2 regions of the Rhodoferax mekongensis genome follow, and region 2 is predicted to be linked to the other one. Evidence: riboswitches for the same ligand, from Rfam matches in the RefSeq annotation. Region 2 holds a riboswitch; the other holds the start of a gene.
The links. A riboswitch is a leader RNA that binds a small molecule or an ion and turns the genes downstream of it on or off. The one in region 2 is predicted to bind thiamine pyrophosphate.
Positions count from the first base shown of each region.

Region 1: another riboswitch for thiamine pyrophosphate. It lies ahead of RAN89_RS15550 (thiamine ABC transporter substrate-binding protein); the one in region 2 lies ahead of thiC (phosphomethylpyrimidine synthase ThiC).

Region 1 is NZ_CP132507.1:3,269,921-3,278,236, forward strand. It holds gene RAN89_RS15525 (substrate-binding periplasmic protein) at 1-798, shown strand, start outside; partial or broken gene RAN89_RS18645 (PEPxxWA-CTERM sorting domain-containing protein) at 845-946, opposite strand; gene RAN89_RS15535 (hypothetical protein) at 1,432-1,605, opposite strand; gene RAN89_RS15540 (ABC transporter ATP-binding protein) at 1,692-2,351, opposite strand; gene RAN89_RS15545 (ABC transporter permease) at 2,344-3,915, opposite strand; gene RAN89_RS15550 (thiamine ABC transporter substrate-binding protein) at 3,956-4,993, opposite strand; TPP riboswitch at 5,054-5,147, opposite strand; gene RAN89_RS15555 (ABC transporter permease) at 5,200-7,863, shown strand; gene RAN89_RS15560 (TRAP transporter substrate-binding protein) at 7,892-8,316, opposite strand, start outside.
Region 2 is NZ_CP132507.1:3,870,787-3,879,102, reverse strand. It holds gene RAN89_RS18535 (MFS transporter) at 1-605, opposite strand, end outside; gene RAN89_RS18530 (MerR family transcriptional regulator) at 780-1,241, shown strand; gene RAN89_RS18525 (isovaleryl-CoA dehydrogenase) at 1,319-2,500, shown strand; gene RAN89_RS18520 (LTA synthase family protein) at 2,617-4,620, shown strand; gene can (carbonate dehydratase) at 4,630-5,295, shown strand; gene aceK (bifunctional isocitrate dehydrogenase kinase/phosphatase) at 5,366-7,192, shown strand; TPP riboswitch at 7,215-7,315, shown strand; gene thiC (phosphomethylpyrimidine synthase ThiC) at 7,404-8,316, shown strand, end outside.

The DNA.
Region 1 (8,316 bases), 600 kb from region 2:
GCAAGCGTGGGCATCAGCATGTCTGGCCTTGCATGGGCACATTGCAACCGCGCCATCCAAGTGCCTGTGTCTGCCACGGGTCAAAGCGTCGTGATTGATGGCGACACCGTGCGCGGCATTTACCCCGACATCCTCAAGGCCATCTCCGTCAAGGAGAACTGCCGCTTTGTGGTCACACCGGTCCCTCGCGCGAGACTTGAGAAGCTGTACGAGACCGGCAAAGCCGACATGATTGTGGCGAGCACCCGATCGGTAAGGCGGGATGAGTTCGGCGTATTCGTGCCTATGGTGCGGAGCCGGGCCATGGTGATTTCCTTGGGCGACATGCAACGCGCAGCGTTCAGAACGACCCAAGACGTACTCAACAACAAAGAGGTCCGCTTGGTGGTGGTGCGCGGCTACGACTACGGCAGTGCGTACCACGAACTGATCGAGGCCATGGCCAAAGAGAACCGGGTTCTTCTAGAGGCCGATCCCAACGCGGTAGCGCGGCTCATGAAGACCAACCCCAACGATGTGACCATCATGGTGCCCACCATCATCTACGGTGCCATGCAAGAGGATGCACGGCTGGCAGATCTTCTGGACAAACTGCGTTTTGAACCGCTGGACAACATGCCTTGGGGCGAGAGTGGCGTGTACCTCTCCAAGACCTCACTGGAACCCGGCCTGATGAAGTTCCTACAGTCTGCTATGCAACGCACCGCACAGGCCGGTACCGTACACAAAGGCTTTGCGGCCTACTACCCCCCGCAGGTACTCAAAGACAGCATCAGACCCTTGGATAAAACACCATAAAAAAAGCCTCTGTGGTTCACAGAGGCTTTTCGCATGCAAGAGGAAATCAGACCTTCTTCTTGCGCCGCACCATCGCACCAATGGCCGCCAGACCAGCCAACAACATGGCGTAGGTTTCGGGTTCGGGAACAGCAGCTGTGATGCTCATGAACGTGTAATCCGATTGGTTGGTGCATCCCTTGCAAGATGGCGTGCCGTAATCAGCGCCAAACGCGATGGATTTGACCAACTTGTTGCCGAACGGATTGACCACCGACCAAGCTCCGCCCTTGCCGAGGGTCGCTTGACTCAACATGTTGACGGTGGACCCGGAGACGCTCCATGTGGCATTGGTGTCACCAGTCGCAATCAGGCTGAACGATGCTTTGCTGTTGTCGGCATAGACCACCGAAACAACCGCTTTCTCTTTCACGTCCTTGTACTCAGGGCCATTGAACAGGAGACCAACCGAGAAATTCTTAATCTGAACGGCATGCGAGAAGGAGCCCTTGATGCTCTCGCCAATGTCGATTTCTCCGGGGGTTCGCTCGCTACCAGACAGAGGTGAAACGCCCACCCCTTGGAAGCCATCCTGCGCAGACTTGAAGCTGAACTTTGCAGCAGCATTGCCCTTCAGCGCAGAAAAGCTCGCAGTTACCCCCCCAAGAAACTGGTGGTGTAAGTGCTGGAAGTGCCGAAGTTGACGCCATAGATGGTGTCGTAGGTATTGGGTTTGGTCAGCACGACAACCGGCGTGGCGTGTGCGACAAAGCTCGCTAAACCCATGATGAGCAAGGCGAGGCCTGTTTTTGCGGAGGAAATTTTCATTTTTACACCCTTAAATTTGTAACTGGAAGATACATTGACTCGGGCCACACTGCGATAGGCCGGTCGGACTACTCCCCGGAACTATTTCACCAAATTCGCAATAAAGTGCCTTCTAACAGCCGATACCCACGAGCGGCCATGGCACGCGCCTCCGATTCGTCATGCGTGACCCACAAAGTAGCCATGCGGTGTTCGGCGATATGGGCTTTGAACTCTTCCCGCAGTTGCAAGCGCAAGTCAGCATCCAGCGCTGAGAAAGGCTCGTCCAGCAGCAGGGCTCGGGGGCGGGTGATCAGCGCACGGGCGAGCGCCACGCGCTGCTGCTCGCCGCCAGAGAGTTGCCAGACTTTGGACAAAGCGTAGGCCGATAAGCCGAAGCGCGCCAGCATGGCCCGCGCTTGATCGCGCGCAGCCGCTTTGGGTATGCGCTGCTCGACCAGCCCGAACGCTACGTTGTCCTGCACGTTGAGGTGCGGGAACAGGGCGAAATCCTGGAACATAAGCGCAAAGCCGCGCCGCTCGGGCGGTGTGGCAGAGATGTCTGCGCCATCCATGCGCACCATGCCGGCATCCGCCTGCTCCAGCCCGGCGGCAATGCGCAACAGGGTGCTTTTGCCGCTGCCGCTGGGGCCCAACAAGGCCACGGTTTCGCCAGCACTTACCGATACTGTTGCGCCACGCAGCAAGGCCTTGGGCGCACCAGTCGGTGGCACCCATTGTTTGGAAATGTTCAGCAGCTCAAGCACGCGCTTCGTCCTCGCCAGTCGGCCATTCAATCAACACAAAGGCCAGCAAAGCCAGCCCCATCAGCACACAGGCCAACACTTGCGCAGCTGCCAGATTGTCCGCCCCCGGTTTGCCCAGGTGCTGGTAGATCAGGGTGGTGAGCGTGGCCCACTCAGGGCGCGACAGAAACAAGCTCACCGCAAATTCCCCCACTGCGGTGGCAGCGGCAAATGCCATTCCCCGGCGCAAGGCCGGTGCCAGCAATGGCAAGGTCACCCGCCAGAAGCAGCGCCACGGACTTGCGCCCAAGCTGCGCGCGGCCTCCAAGTAGTGCGCGGGCAGGCTGTCCAGCCTCGCGGCCAGCGACTTGGCGACGAAGGGATAAGCCAACAACGCATACGCCGCCACCAACACCCCGAAACTGCTGCTCCACTGCGGGTACAGCAGCAGCAAACCAAATGCCACCATCACCGGCGACACAATAAATGGCAGAAACACCAGCGTACGCAGCCACAGCACGCGCTGCGCGGCCAAGGCGTGTGCCAGCCCCAAGCCGGTAGCCAGCGCCAGCGCCAGTGCTGAGAATTGCGCGGTGTTGGACAAGGCCGAGAGCGTGTCTTCATCGGTCAACACGGCCCAAGCCATAGCTCCTGAATTCATAGCGCCTCGCGCAATGCTGACGAGCGGCGCAGCACAAATAAGCATCCAAATCAACACAACAGCGACCACTGCCCCCCAAGCGACCCAGCCTTGCGGGCAGCGGCGGAGTATGGCGTCGGCACGCGCGGGTGTAGCCAAACGGCGCTCCATGAAGGCATAGCCCCAGGCCACGATGGCGGTGAGTGCCAGCATCCACAAAGACAGCACACCGGCCTGCCCGAGCTGCAGCTCGTGGGCGACCAAGGTGTAGATCTCGACCTCGGCGGTGGCGTAGTTCTGCCCGCCCAGCACCAAGGCCAGACCAAACCCCGAGAAGCAATACAGAAACACCAGGCACAGGGCGGAGGCCAACCACGGCGCAACGGCCGGCCACTCCACCCGCCAGAAAGCCCGCCAGGGTGTGGCCCCCAGACTGCGGGCCGCGGCCACTCGCGCGGCACTCACACTGGAAAGCGCATCGACGCCGGCACGCACCACCACACACAGGTTGAAGAACAGGTTGCCGTACAGCAGCAGCCAGGGTGTGCCTTGCAGGTCCGGCCCACCCCAGCGCGAGAGCCAACCGTTCGGTCCTGCAAACGCCAACACGCCCATGGCTGCCACCAAAGTCGGTACCACAAAGGGCAGCATCAGCCCTCGCAACAGGAGTGCCCGGCCGGGAAACTCCCAGCGTGCCAGCACCCAAGCCATGGGCAAGCCGAGCAGCAAAGTAGCCACACAGGTCATGGCCGCTTGCGCCAGCGACCAGAGCAGACGCCCGCGCAAATAGTCGTCCTGCCAAGGTGCCCACAAGCTCTCCGCACCCCAACCCTCTGCGAGCAAGCGCAGCGCCGGCGCTACCAAGACCACCGCGAGAAACGCCAAGGGCACTGCCGCCAGCCACCAGCGCGCAAAGACGCCGGTCCGCCTCGCTACAGCTTGCATCCCGCCTTTACGCTCCACGCACCGCGCGCCGCGACAGCACTTACTTCAAGACCACCTTGGTCCAACGTGCCACCCACTCTGCGCCCTTGGCCGCAATGTCCGCATCCGAAGGGGCACTAAACGCCGTGGGCTCAGGCGCGAACTTGAAGGCCTCAGCCTTGGCCACACCCGCTTCGGCAGGGAACATCCACATTTCGGTTTGCATGCCGGTTTGAACGGGGGCAGAACGCATGAAGTCCACAAACTTCTCGGCGGCGGCGCGGTTTTTGCCGCCCTTGACCAGCGCCACGCCTTCGACTTGGCGGAACACCGCACCGGGCAAGCTCAAGGAGCCTGTGGGTGGTTCGGCCAATTTGGTCTTGCTGTAAAACAGCTCGGCCGCCGGGCTGGTGGCATAGCTGACCACGAGGGGGTGCTTGCCGCCGTTCTGGCTGAACTCGGTGTAGTAGGCCTCAGTCCAGCCTTTGGCCACTTTCAGGCCATTGGCGCGCAGCTTGGCCCAGAAATCAAAGGCCTTGTCTTCGCCCAAGGTGGCGATGGTAGAAAGCAAAAACGCATAGCCGGGGCTGCTGGTGGCCGGGTTTTGCACGACCAGCAATTTGGCATAGGCGGGCTGGGTCAAGTCGTCCAGCGTCTTGGGCAAGGCCACACCGTTTTTGGCGAACCATGCTTTGTCGTAGTTCAGGGTGACATAGCCGTAGTCCACCGGCACCAGGGGCGCGGGCAGTTCAGCCACGGGTTTGCGGCCGGCCGCAGCGGGAGCACCGGCTTCCAACACGTCAGCCGCCAGTGCCTTGGGGGCCAAAGCGTTGTCAATGCCATACACCACGTCGGCAATCGGGTTGGCCTTGGTGAGGATGAGCTTGTTGAGCATTTCGCCGGCATCACCCGCTTTGGTGATTCGCAGCTTTACACCGTTCTCTTTTTCAAACTGGGCCAGCAATGGCTTGGGGACGGTGAAGGAGCTGTGGGTCAGTACACGCAGCTCTTGCGCTTGCGCTTGCGTCGCAGACAGCCCCGCTGTCAGTAGCGCAACGCCCAAAGTGGTCTTCAGAAACGAAAAAATCCCGTGTTGCATGGTGTGCTCTCTTTCAATGCGCCGGCGACGGCTGCATCAAAAACCGGCACCCGCAAACGGGACTCTGGCCTCTCACGCTTCCTACGCTGGCATAACCCAGATCAGGTACATGGGGTATTTCTCAGTCCTGTGACGGACACCCCCGGTGGAAGCCGTGATTGTAGGCGCCGGCGTACATCCATCGCCAGCAGACGCACAATCGCCCCATGTTCCAGAACTACCGGCGCCCCGCCGGGCCCTTGTGGCCCCTACTTTGCAGCTTCTCCTGGCAAGAGCTGCGCCAGCACCCTTGGCGCAATGCGGCAGCGGTGGTGTCGGTGATGCTGGGGGTGGCGCTGGCGTTTTCGGTGCACCTGATCAACGCCTCTGCCTTGGACGAGTTTTCGCAGGCGGTGCGTTCGGTGGGCGGCCAGCCCGACCTGGAGCTGCGCAGCGCCAACAGCACCGAGGGCGTGCCTCTGGAACTATGGGGCCGCTTGCAGCGCGATCCGGACATTGTGCTGGCCTCGCCAGTGCTGGAAATCAGCACGTACGCCCTGCCCGCCTCACCCATCCCCAGTACGAACACCAGCGCCGAGCCCAAGCGCACGCTGCTGCGGGTGATCGGCATCGACCCTCTGCAAGTGGCCGCCATGGCCCCGGACTTGCTGCCGCGGCCGGACAAGGCCGAAGGCGCAGACAGACTGTCCTTCTTCGCGCCCGATGCCGTTTTTTTGAATCCGCTGGCACGCCAGTCTCTCGGTGACGACACGCTGCTATTGCAGATTGGCTTGCGCATGCAAGCGGTGCGGGTGGCGGGCAGCGTGGCGGCGGGCGGCGCCGCGCTGGCCGTGATGGACATTGCCGCGGTCCAAGACCTGTTCGGCTTGGGCGAACGCATCACGCGGGTCGACCTGCGTCTGCGCGCCGGGGTTGACCGCAAGGCTTTGGTGCAACGACTGCAAAGCGAGGCCGATTGGCCGGCAGGTGCCACACTGCGCGAGCCCGGCGATGCCGTCACCCGGGTCAGCAATCTCTCACGCGCCTATCGGGTGAACCTCACGGTGCTGGCGCTGGTGGCCTTGTTTACCGGCGGCTTTCTGGTGTTTTCGGTGCTCGCCTTGAGCGTGACGCGGCGCTCGCAGCAGTTTGCCTTGCTGGCGGTGCTGGGCCTGACCGGTCGGCAGCGCCTGCAACTGGTGTTGTGGGAAGCCGCTGCTTTGGGTGCCTTCGGCAGTGCGCTGGGCTTGCTGCTGGGCACTGCATTGGCGGCCCTGGCCCTGCGCTTGTTGGGTGGCGACTTGGGTGGCGGTTACTTCAGCGGCGCCACACCGGCCTTGCAATGGAGCCCTTGGGCTGCGCTGGTGTTCGGGGCACTGGGCACTGCCGCAGCTTTGCTCGGCGCATGGGGCCCTGCCCGACTGGCGCAAGCCTTGCCACCCGCCCAAACCCTGAAGGGATTGGGGCACAGCCAAGGCGGTGGCAGCGGTGTGCGTTGGGGCGTAGCGTTGCTGGCGGCCGGCGGTCTGCTGGCCCTCTTGCCCCCGGTGTGGGACATGCCGCTGGCCGCCTACCTGAGTGTGGCGGCCCTGCTGCTGGGCGGTATTGTGAGCCTGCCTGCGCTCGTGGGCGTGGTGCTCAACCGCGTGGCACCGCTTCTGGCACGCCAGCTGCTGCCTCTGCTGGCAGTAGAGCGCGCCCGGCGCGTGCGCGAGAGTGCGGCGGTTGCCGTGAGTGGCGTTGTCGCGGCCCTGAGCCTGGCGGTGGCACTTACCGTGATGGTGGCCAGCTTTCGCGGCTCGGTGATGGACTGGCTGGACCAGGTGCTGCCCGCCGACCTGTACCTGCGCACCGCCATCAGCAGCAGCGCGCTGGACACCGCGTATCTGGACCCCGCCTTTGTGGACCAAGCCAGCGCCCTGCCCGGCGTGGCACGCGCTACCACCCAACGTATCCAGAATCTTTCCCTGGACTCTGCCAAACCTCCCGTTGCGCTGATTGCCCGCCCCTTGCGGGACCCGCAGAGTAGCCAGCTGAATCTGCCCCTGGTGGGAGGCGTAGCCAAGGTCCCACAGGGGAGCATTGCCATTTATGTGAGTGAGGCGATGGTGGATTTGTACGGCGCCAGGGTCGGGGAACCTTTCCCGGCCCTTTCTCTGGCCTTCAAGCCAAATCAGGCCTTGGCGCCCGCGGAATATGCGCAAGCAGCTCCTTTTTTTGTAGCAGGAATCTGGCGGGACTATGCACGCCAGAGCGGCGCTATCACCCTGGACCGCGCGGATTACTTGCATTGGACCCGGGACACGCGGGTCAATGACATGGCCTTCTGGCTGGAGGAAGGCGCGTCCCCCGAGGCCCTGCAGAGCGCCATGCGCAGCCTGGCCGACCGCCTGGCCGGCACGCCCGGTGGCGAGGCCGGCAGGCTGCTGGAATTCGGCTCCGCCCGCGAGATACGCGCCACCAGCTTGAAGATTTTTGACCGGAGTTTTGCGGTGACCTACTGGCTGCAGGCTGTGGCCATTGCCATCGGGCTCTTCGGGGTGGCGGCCAGTTTCAGCGCGCAAGTGCTGGCGCGCCGCAAGGAGTTCGGGCTGCTGGTGCATCTGGGGCTCACACGCCGGCAGATTCTGCGGGTGGTGGCCATGGAGGGCGCTGCGTGGACATCACTGGGCGCATTGGCCGGCATTGCGCTTGGCCTGGCAGTCGCCGTGGTGTTGGTGCATGTGGTCAACCCGCAGAGCTTCCACTGGACCATGGAGCTGGCCCTGCCTTGGGGCCGGCTGGCAGCACTGGGGGCTGCCGTGATTGCGGCGGGGACGCTGACCGCCTGGTTGTCCGGTCGCGCTGCTGCCGGGCGGGACGCAGTGATGGCGGTGAAGGAAGACTGGTAAGCCGGCCTTCACCGCCCACTGACAACACTTACTTCTTGGCGCGGATTTTCACCAGCTCGGCCTGCGCTTCATTCCACAAATCCATGCCGATATCTGCGCCAATGGAGGCGTACACACGGGTGAGCTTGTCGCGCATACGGGCAGACTCGGCGGGCGACAACTCGTTGATCTGCATGCCCTTGGCCTTCAAGTCAGCCACGGCCTTGGCGGCTTCCTCGCGGGTGTCTTTGCGCTCGAAGTCGCGGCTCAGTTTGGCAGCATCGCTCAGGATTTTTTGCTCATCCTTGGACAGCTGATCCCACCACTTTTTGCTCACCAGCACGATCCAGGGGCTGTAGACGTGGTTGGTCACGGTCACGTACTTCTGCACCTCGTAGAACTTGCTCGACAAGATGGTGTTGAAGGGGTTTTCCTGGCCGTCTACCGTGTTGGTTTCCAGCGCGCTGAAGAGCT
Region 2 (8,316 bases):
TCGCCTGACGCAGTTCGGCCTTGCGGTAAATCACCCGTGTGATGATGCTGCCACCAAGCGAGCCCGGCATCCGCCGCGATGAAGAGCAAAGCGCTGCAACCCAGCACCCCTTGCCAAGGCCACATAGCCAGAGCAGCGGCTGCGACCACGGGCCCGGCCACCATGCCGAGCTGGTCGGCGATCTGCGCATGGGCCAGTACCCGCTCAAACCGTTCGCCGGGAAAGATGTGGGGCAATAGCACCTCACGCGCCATCACCCCCTGGGTGGTGAACACACCGCAGGCGGCGGACACCAGCACCAGCGCGACCAGTGCGGGCTGGCCCTCCAGCGCAAAGCCCGCCGCCAGTCCGGCCACGCAGCTCAGCGCGCGCAGTGCCTGGCTTTGGCGCAGCAGGCGCATGGGGGGATGCCGGTCGCTCAGTACCCCGCAAATAGGAAAGGCGACAAAGCGGGTGAGCGTTTCCACAAAAAAGGCAATGCCGGTCCACGACGCGCTGCCCGTCTGCTGGTACACCACCAGCGGCACCAGAAACAACAAAACCTGGTCCGCCAAACGGGACAGCAACAGGGAGCCGTAGAAACTGAGGTGGTGGGTGCGCGCCATGGCTGCACTCTAGCGCGCCGGAAGCCGCCCGTAGGCCGTGGAACGCGCAGGAGAGCCGCGTTCTGGTTTAGTAACCCACTTTTCTTTTGATTCATAATTGACGTTTACGTAAACGTCAACTTTGCGCGGCGACGCGAAGCCTTTGTCCTTGCCACCACCCGCCACGAACGAACCATGAGCACCACTTACAGCATCAGCGATCTGGCCAAAGAGTTTGACCTGACCACCCGTGCCATCCGCTTCTACGAAGACTTGGGGCTTTTGCAGCCGGAGCGTACCGGCCCCGGCGGCCGCAACCGGGTGTACAGCGGGCGTGATCGTACCCGCCTCAAGCTCACCTTGCGGGCCAAGCGCCTGGGCCTGAGCCTGACGGAGGCCAAAGACATCATTGAGATGTACGACAGCCCCCGCGACACCGGCGCCCAGCTCCAAAAGTTTCTGGACGTGTTGGCCGCTCACCGCAAACAGGTGGAAGAGCAAATGGCCGACCTGCAAGCCAACCTGGACGAGATCAAGGTACACCAGCGTGAGGCCAAGGCCCTGCTCGCCAAGAGTGAACTCAAAATCAGCAAACCGGTCGCCAAGGCCCTGGCTACCAAGCCCGCAGCCAAAGCGGGCGGCAAGAAGGCGGCATAAGGGCCGCATAAACGCTGCAAAAAGGCCCTGCGCGTCACCGCGCTTTCACACAGACACACTACAACGAGGAGACCACCATGAGCAACATGCCCGGACTGAACTACCAACTCGGCGAAGACATTGACGCCCTGCGCGATGCCGTGCGCGAGTTCGCCCAAGCCGAAATCGCCCCCCGCGCCGCCGAGATCGACCGCACCGACCAATTCCCCATGGACCTGTGGCGCAAGATGGGCGACCTGGGCGTGCTCGGAATCACCGTGGGCGAGGAATATGGCGGCGCCAACATGGGCTACCTGGCCCACATGGTGGCCATGGAAGAAATTAGCCGCGCCAGTGCCTCGGTGGGCCTGAGCTATGGTGCGCACAGCAACCTGTGCGTGAACCAGATCAAGCGCAACGGCACGTCCGAACAGCGTTCCAAGTACCTGCCCAAACTCATCACCGGTGAGCACGTGGGTGCCTTGGCTATGAGTGAACCCGGCGCCGGCAGCGATGTGCTGAGCATGAAGCTCAAGGCCGAAGACAAAGGCGGTTACTACCTGCTCAACGGCAACAAGATGTGGATCACCAACGGCCCGGATGCTGATACCTTGGTGGTCTATGCCAAGAGCGAACCCGAGCTGGGCGCGCGTGGAGTGACCGCCTTCCTGATCGAAAAGTCCATGCCGGGTTTTAGCATCGCCCAGAAGCTCGACAAGCTGGGCATGCGTGGCAGCCACACCGGCGAGCTGGTATTCAACAACGTGGAAGTGCCGTTGGCCAACGTGCTGGGGCAGGTCAATGGCGGCGCCAAGGTGCTGATGAGCGGCTTGGACTATGAGCGCGCGGTGCTCTCCGGCGGGCCGCTGGGCATTATGCAGGCCGTGATGGACAACGTGATCCCTTACATCCACGACCGCAAGCAGTTCGGCCAAAGCATCGGCGAATTCCAGCTCATTCAGGGCAAGGTAGCCGACATGTACACCGTGCTCCAGGCGGGCCGGGCCTTCGCCTACACCGTAGCCAAGAACCTGGACTTGCTGGGCGCGGAGCATGTGCGCCAGGTCCGCAAGGATTGCGCTTCCGTGATTTTGTGGACGGCCGAGAAGGCCACCTGGATGGCGGGCGAGGGCGTGCAGATATTCGGTGGAAACGGCTACATCAACGAGTACCCGCTGGGGCGCTTGTGGCGCGATGCCAAGTTGTATGAAATCGGGGCGGGTACCAGTGAGATCCGCCGCATGCTCATCGGACGGGAGCTGTTCGCTGAGACAATGTGAGCCGTGGCCCCCACGGTTGCCCACTGCGTGTGGCGCCCTGCCCCCCGAGGGGGCCGCGTTTCACCTCGGGGCGGCCCTTCGGTGAAACATGGCCCTAAGCTTGACCAATGACACCGATGAAATCCGCTATTGCACGCACCCTGACAACCCTTCTCCACGGCACCCTGCGCGGCTTGATGCGCGCGTGGGTGCTCATCGTGCCCCTGGTGGTGGCGCTGAGTTTGATCCGGTGGGGGCAACTGGCGTATTTCTGGCCGCAGGGCTACCACGCGAGCAGCGGTGATGTCGCGACCGTCGCCTTGCAGGGCTTCCGGTTTGACCTGAAGGTCAGCGCCATCGCTGGTTTTTTGCTGCTCTTGGTGCTGCCGTGGGTGTCAGGCAAGGCGCACAAGCGCATCGTCGCGGGGCTGGCGCTGCTGTATGTGATGCTGTCGCTGATCAACCTGCATTACTTCGGCTTCTACAAAACGCCTATCGATTCCCTGATCTTCGGGCTGGCTGAGGACGACACCGCTGCCGTGCTCAAGACCATCTGGCACGACTTTCCGGTCATCTGGACGCTGCTGCTGGCAGCCGTGCTCACTTGGGGCTCAGTAGCTTTGCATCGCGTGCTTGCACGCCGCATTCAGCCGGATACAGTGCTGCACACCCGCCACGCGGTGGTCAAGCTGGTGGTCGTGATCGTGGCATTTTTCGCCTTGGCATTTGCCGGCAAAGGCACCATCCGTGAAATGGCGCTGCAGCGCCAGCACTTGACGGTGACCACCTCCCAGTTTCTGAACGACATGGTGCCCAACGGCATCATTGCACTCAAATACGCGTGGGACAGCCGCGGCCAGTCGCAGGATTTGTCCGACCCGAATGTGGGCGTCAAAGCTATGGGCTTCCGCTCCCCGCTGGCGGCGGCGGAGGCCTTGGGCCTGCCGCATGCGAACGATGCGGAAGTCAAAGCCGCGCTGTTTGCGCACGATCCCTTGCCCGCTGGAACCACCAAAAAGAACCTGATGTTCTTCCTGATGGAGTCCTGGAGCGCCGAGCCTATGCTCTACCAGAGCCCCACGTTTGACGTGCTGGGCCGCATGGCGCCCACCTTGCAGAACGCCTGTTACTTCAAGAATTTTGATTCCGCCCACGCGGGGACCCACCCGTCGCTGGAAGCGATTCTGTATTCCACGCCCATCACGCCGCTCACCCTCGGCGATGCAGGCCGCCGCACCATTCCCTGGACGGTGGCACAAGTGGCCAAGGAAGCGGGTTACCAGACCCTGTTTGTCACCTCCGCCCGCTCCGGCTGGCGCGACCTGAACCGCGTTCTCAAGGTGCAAGGCTTTGACGAAGTGGTCGACGCCAACAACCTCAAGGAAGCCTACCCGGAAGCCGTGTTGGGTATCTGGGGCGTGTGGGACGACTACGTCTTCAAGTACCTGAGCAAACGCATGGCTGCGCAGCCCAAGGACAAGCCCATTTTTGTGTTTGTGCTCACCAGCACCAATCACCCGCCCTACGACTTGCCCGCCGACTACAAGCGCGTGCCGCGCGACATGGCGCAGTGGAAGGGCGAGACCAGCTCCGAGACGCTGATTCCCAACCTCGACACGTACCACTACGCCACCGACTTGCTGGGCGGCTTTGTGCAAGAAGTGCAAAAGGGTCCGCTCAAGGACAACACCATCATTGCCGGCACGGGCGACCACAATGTCCGCTCCTTCGGGGTGTATGCCGACGCCAGCCGGCGCTATCTGGTGCGGCAGGTGCCGTTTGTGATTTGGGGTAGCAAGCTCCAGTGCGGCAACCAACTGGAACAACCGGCCAGCCATCGCGACATGTTCAACACCCTGTTCCCGCTGGCGGGCATCGAGGGCAACTACATCAATGCAGGGCGCAACTTGCTCAAAAACCTGCCCGCGCAACCGGATGCCTTGAACGCGCCACGGGCTGTGTTTTTCACAGGCGAAGCGCGCAATGCGCAGGGCATGTGGCAGCTGGGCAACCCCAAGTCTTTTGTGTGCACTTCGTCCAAGCCTACCCAGCAATGCGAGTTCAATGCACTGGACGATCAGCAGGAACGTGCCCGGTACGCACTCCTCGACTGGAACGTGCGCGTCTCGCTTCATAAATAATCGGGGTCTATGACCGACAAACTCAACGATCTCTTTTCCAGCAACCGCGCATGGGCCGCGGAGATGGAGCGCACCCGTCCCGGCTTTTTCACCGGGCTGGCCAATCAGCAAAAGCCCAAGTACATGTGGATCGGCTGCTCCGACAGCAGGGTGCCCGCCAATGAAATCATCGGCCTGGCACCGGGTGAAATTTTTGTGCACCGTAACGTGGCTAATGTGGTGGTGCATTCCGACCTGAACGCCTTGTCCACCATTCAGTTTGCGGTAGAGCGGCTCAAGGTCAAGCATGTGATGGTCGTGGGCCACTACGGCTGCTCGGGCGTGCAAGCAGCGCTCGAGGGCGCCCGTATCGGCCTGGCCGACAACTGGCTGCGCCATATCCAGGACGTGCGGGACCGCCACCGCGATATCCTGGACGCGATCCCCGACCACGGCAAGGCCGCCGCCTTGTGCGAGCTCAATGTGATCGAACAGGTGATCAACGTCGCGCAAAGCACCGTGCTGCAAGACGCCTGGGCCGCAGGGCAGGAAGTGACGCTGCATGGCTGGGTGTACGGCGTGCACGACGGCCTGGTGCAGGACCTGCACATGACGGTGGGCCGCGAGGACAACCTCGATGCGCTGTACCGGGAAGCCATTTCCGGCGTGCGGCTCATGCCCCGTCATCCCCGTTAAGCATCAAAACGGCCTGTGGCGCCCATGGAATATGCGCGAGCAGCTATCAAAAATATAGTGAATCTCGCGCATGTTTCCTACCCGGCTTGATTCCTCGGTTGCCTACGACATCGCGCGGGCGCTGCTTGACGGCTTTAACCGCCACTACCAGCTCTTCCGCACCGAGAGTGCGCGGGCCAAGCACCGGTTTGAAACCCGCGACTGGCATGGCCAGCAACGCGCCCAGCGCGAGCGCATTGAGTTTTACGGCTTGCGGGTACAAGAGTGTTCGCGCCGGCTGGAGCGCGAGTTCAAGGCCGGCGAGCAGGGCGCCGAGGTGTGGCAGCAGATCAAGCTCCACTACATCGGCCTGTTGGTGAATCACCATCAGCCGGAACTGGCCGAGACCTTCTTCAATTCGGTGACCACCAAAATCCTGCACCGCAGCTACTTTCAGAACGATTTCATTTTTGTGCGACCAGCGGTCAGTACCGAGTACATCGAGAACCTGGACGCGCCGGGTGCCCGCTACCAGCCCACCTACCGCTGCTACTACCCCACCCTGGACGACGTGCAGGCGCAGCTGGTGCGCATGGTGCAGGACTTTGACCTGCGGGTGCCGTTTGAAGACCTGGAGCGGGATGCCCGCAACGTGCTGGCGGTGATGACCCGGCAGTTGGGTGAGGCCAAGTTGCTCGCCAACTTTCAGGTGCAGGTGCTCTCCAGCCTGTTCTTCCGGAACAAGGGTTGCTACATCATCGGCAAGCTGATCAACGGCTATACCGAAGCCGGCTTTGCGCTGCCGGTGCTGCACAGCAAAGACGGCCAGCTGCGTATCGATGCGGCGCTGTTCGGGGAGGATGATCTTCTGCGCCTCTTCAGCTTTGCGCGGGCCTACTTCATGGTGGACATGGAGATCCCCAGCGCCTATGTGCAGTTTCTGCGCAGCATGATGCCGCGCAAACCGCGCAACGAAATCTACAACGCGCTGGGGCTGGCCAAGCAGGGCAAGACCCTGTTTTACCGCGACTTTCTGCACCACCTGCAGCACAGTAGCGACAAGTTCCGCATTGCAGCCGGTATCAAGGGCATGGTGATGCTGGTGTTTGACCTGCCCAGCTACCCTTATGTGTTCAAGGTCATCAAAGACTACTTTCCGCACCAGAAGGAAACCACCCGCGAGCAGGTCATGGGCAAGTACCAGCTGGTCAAGCAGCACGACCGCGTAGGCCGCATGGCCGATACGCTGGACTATGGCGATGTGGCGTTCCCTCGGGATCGTTTCAGCGATGAGCTGATTGCCGAGCTGCAGCAGTTTGCGCCCAGCCAACTGGAGATCAGCGACCGCGATGGCGATGGCCGTACCGAGGTCATCCTCAAGCACGTCTACATCGAGCGCCGCATGATCCCGCTCAATATGTACCTGCAAGAAGCGTTTGATGCGGGCGGCGCGGACCGCAGCAACCAGAGCCCCGCAGCCCTGCGGGCACGGCACCAGATTGAGCGCTCGGTGATTGACTACGGCTACGCCATCAAAGACATGGTGGCCGCCAACATCTTCCCCGGCGACATGCTCTGGAAGAACTTCGGCATCACCCGTAACAACAAGGTCGTGTTCTATGACTACGACGAAATCGAATACCTCACCGATTGCAACTTCCGCAAAGTGCCCGAACCACGCAACGAGGAAGAAGAAATGTCCGGTGAAGTTTGTTACGCCGTCGGCCCGCGCGATGTGTTTCCCGAAACTTTTGCGCCTTTTCTGCTGGGCAATCCGCTGGTGCGCGACGTGTTCATGCAATACCACGCCAATCTGCTGGACCCCGCCTTCTGGCAGACGCAGAAGGAGCGTATTGCTGCGGGGTATGTGCATGATGTGTACCCGTATGAGAAGGAAAAACGATTCACACGGCTGTGAGTTTTTTACTTTGTCGTACACTCCGCCCTGCCCGGGGTGCGCAGTGGTTGCGCTGAGATGGATACCAAACCCGTGAACTTGATCTGGTTCATACCAGCGTAAGAAGTGCAGAGCAGTGCCCCCGGCCGTGTGCCGTGCGGGCCGTGGCTCATTCCAAGTTTTCGGGGGCGTGTTTTTCTCTTTCTTCGGGCGTTAACCCGGAGATTTCCCAGTGAACGCACCCGACAAACTCGCCCAATTCATTCGCCTCACACGCGAGCCGCTTCCCGCTTCCACCAAACGTTATCTGCAAGGCAGCCGCCCTGACATTCAGGTGCCGCTGCGCGAAATCATGCAGAGCAATGGCGAGGCCATCACGGTGTACGACACCTCCGGCCCGTACACCGACCCGCGTGCCCACATCGACGTGCGTTCGGGCTTGCCGCTGGTGCGCGCACAGTGGATTGCCGGTCGTGGCGACACCGAGTTGTACGAAGGCCGCAAGCCCTTTGCGCTGGATGATGGCCTGAAGCACGGCGAAACCGACGCCCTGGCTGCCTTGCGTGCTCAAGCCGCCGGCCTGCAACGCCAGCCGCGCCGTGCCAAGAGTGGCGCCAACGTCACGCAAATGCACTACGCGCGCAAAGGCATCGTCACACCCGAGATGGAATACGTCGCCCTGCGTGAGAACCAGAACCTGGAGTGGCAAGCGCAATACCTGAGCAACGCAGACCGCGAGAAGCGTCTGGCCGGCAACAGCTTTGGAGCCAGCATCCCGAAGGTGGTGACGCCCGAGTTCGTGCGGGATGAAGTGGCCCGCGGCCGCGCCATCATCCCCGCCAACATCAACCATACCGAGCTGGAGCCCATGGCGATTGGCCGCAACTTCCTGGTGAAGATCAACGCCAACATCGGCAACTCGGCAGTGACGTCCAGCATCGAGGAGGAAGTGGAAAAGCTGGTCTGGTCCATTCGCTGGGGTGCCGACACCGTGATGGACTTGTCAACCGGCAAAAACATTCACACTACACGCGACTGGATCGTGCGCAACAGCCCGGTACCCATCGGCACCGTGCCGATTTACCAGGCGCTGGAAAAGGTGGGCGGCATTGCCGAAGACCTGACCTGGGAGATCTTCCGGGACA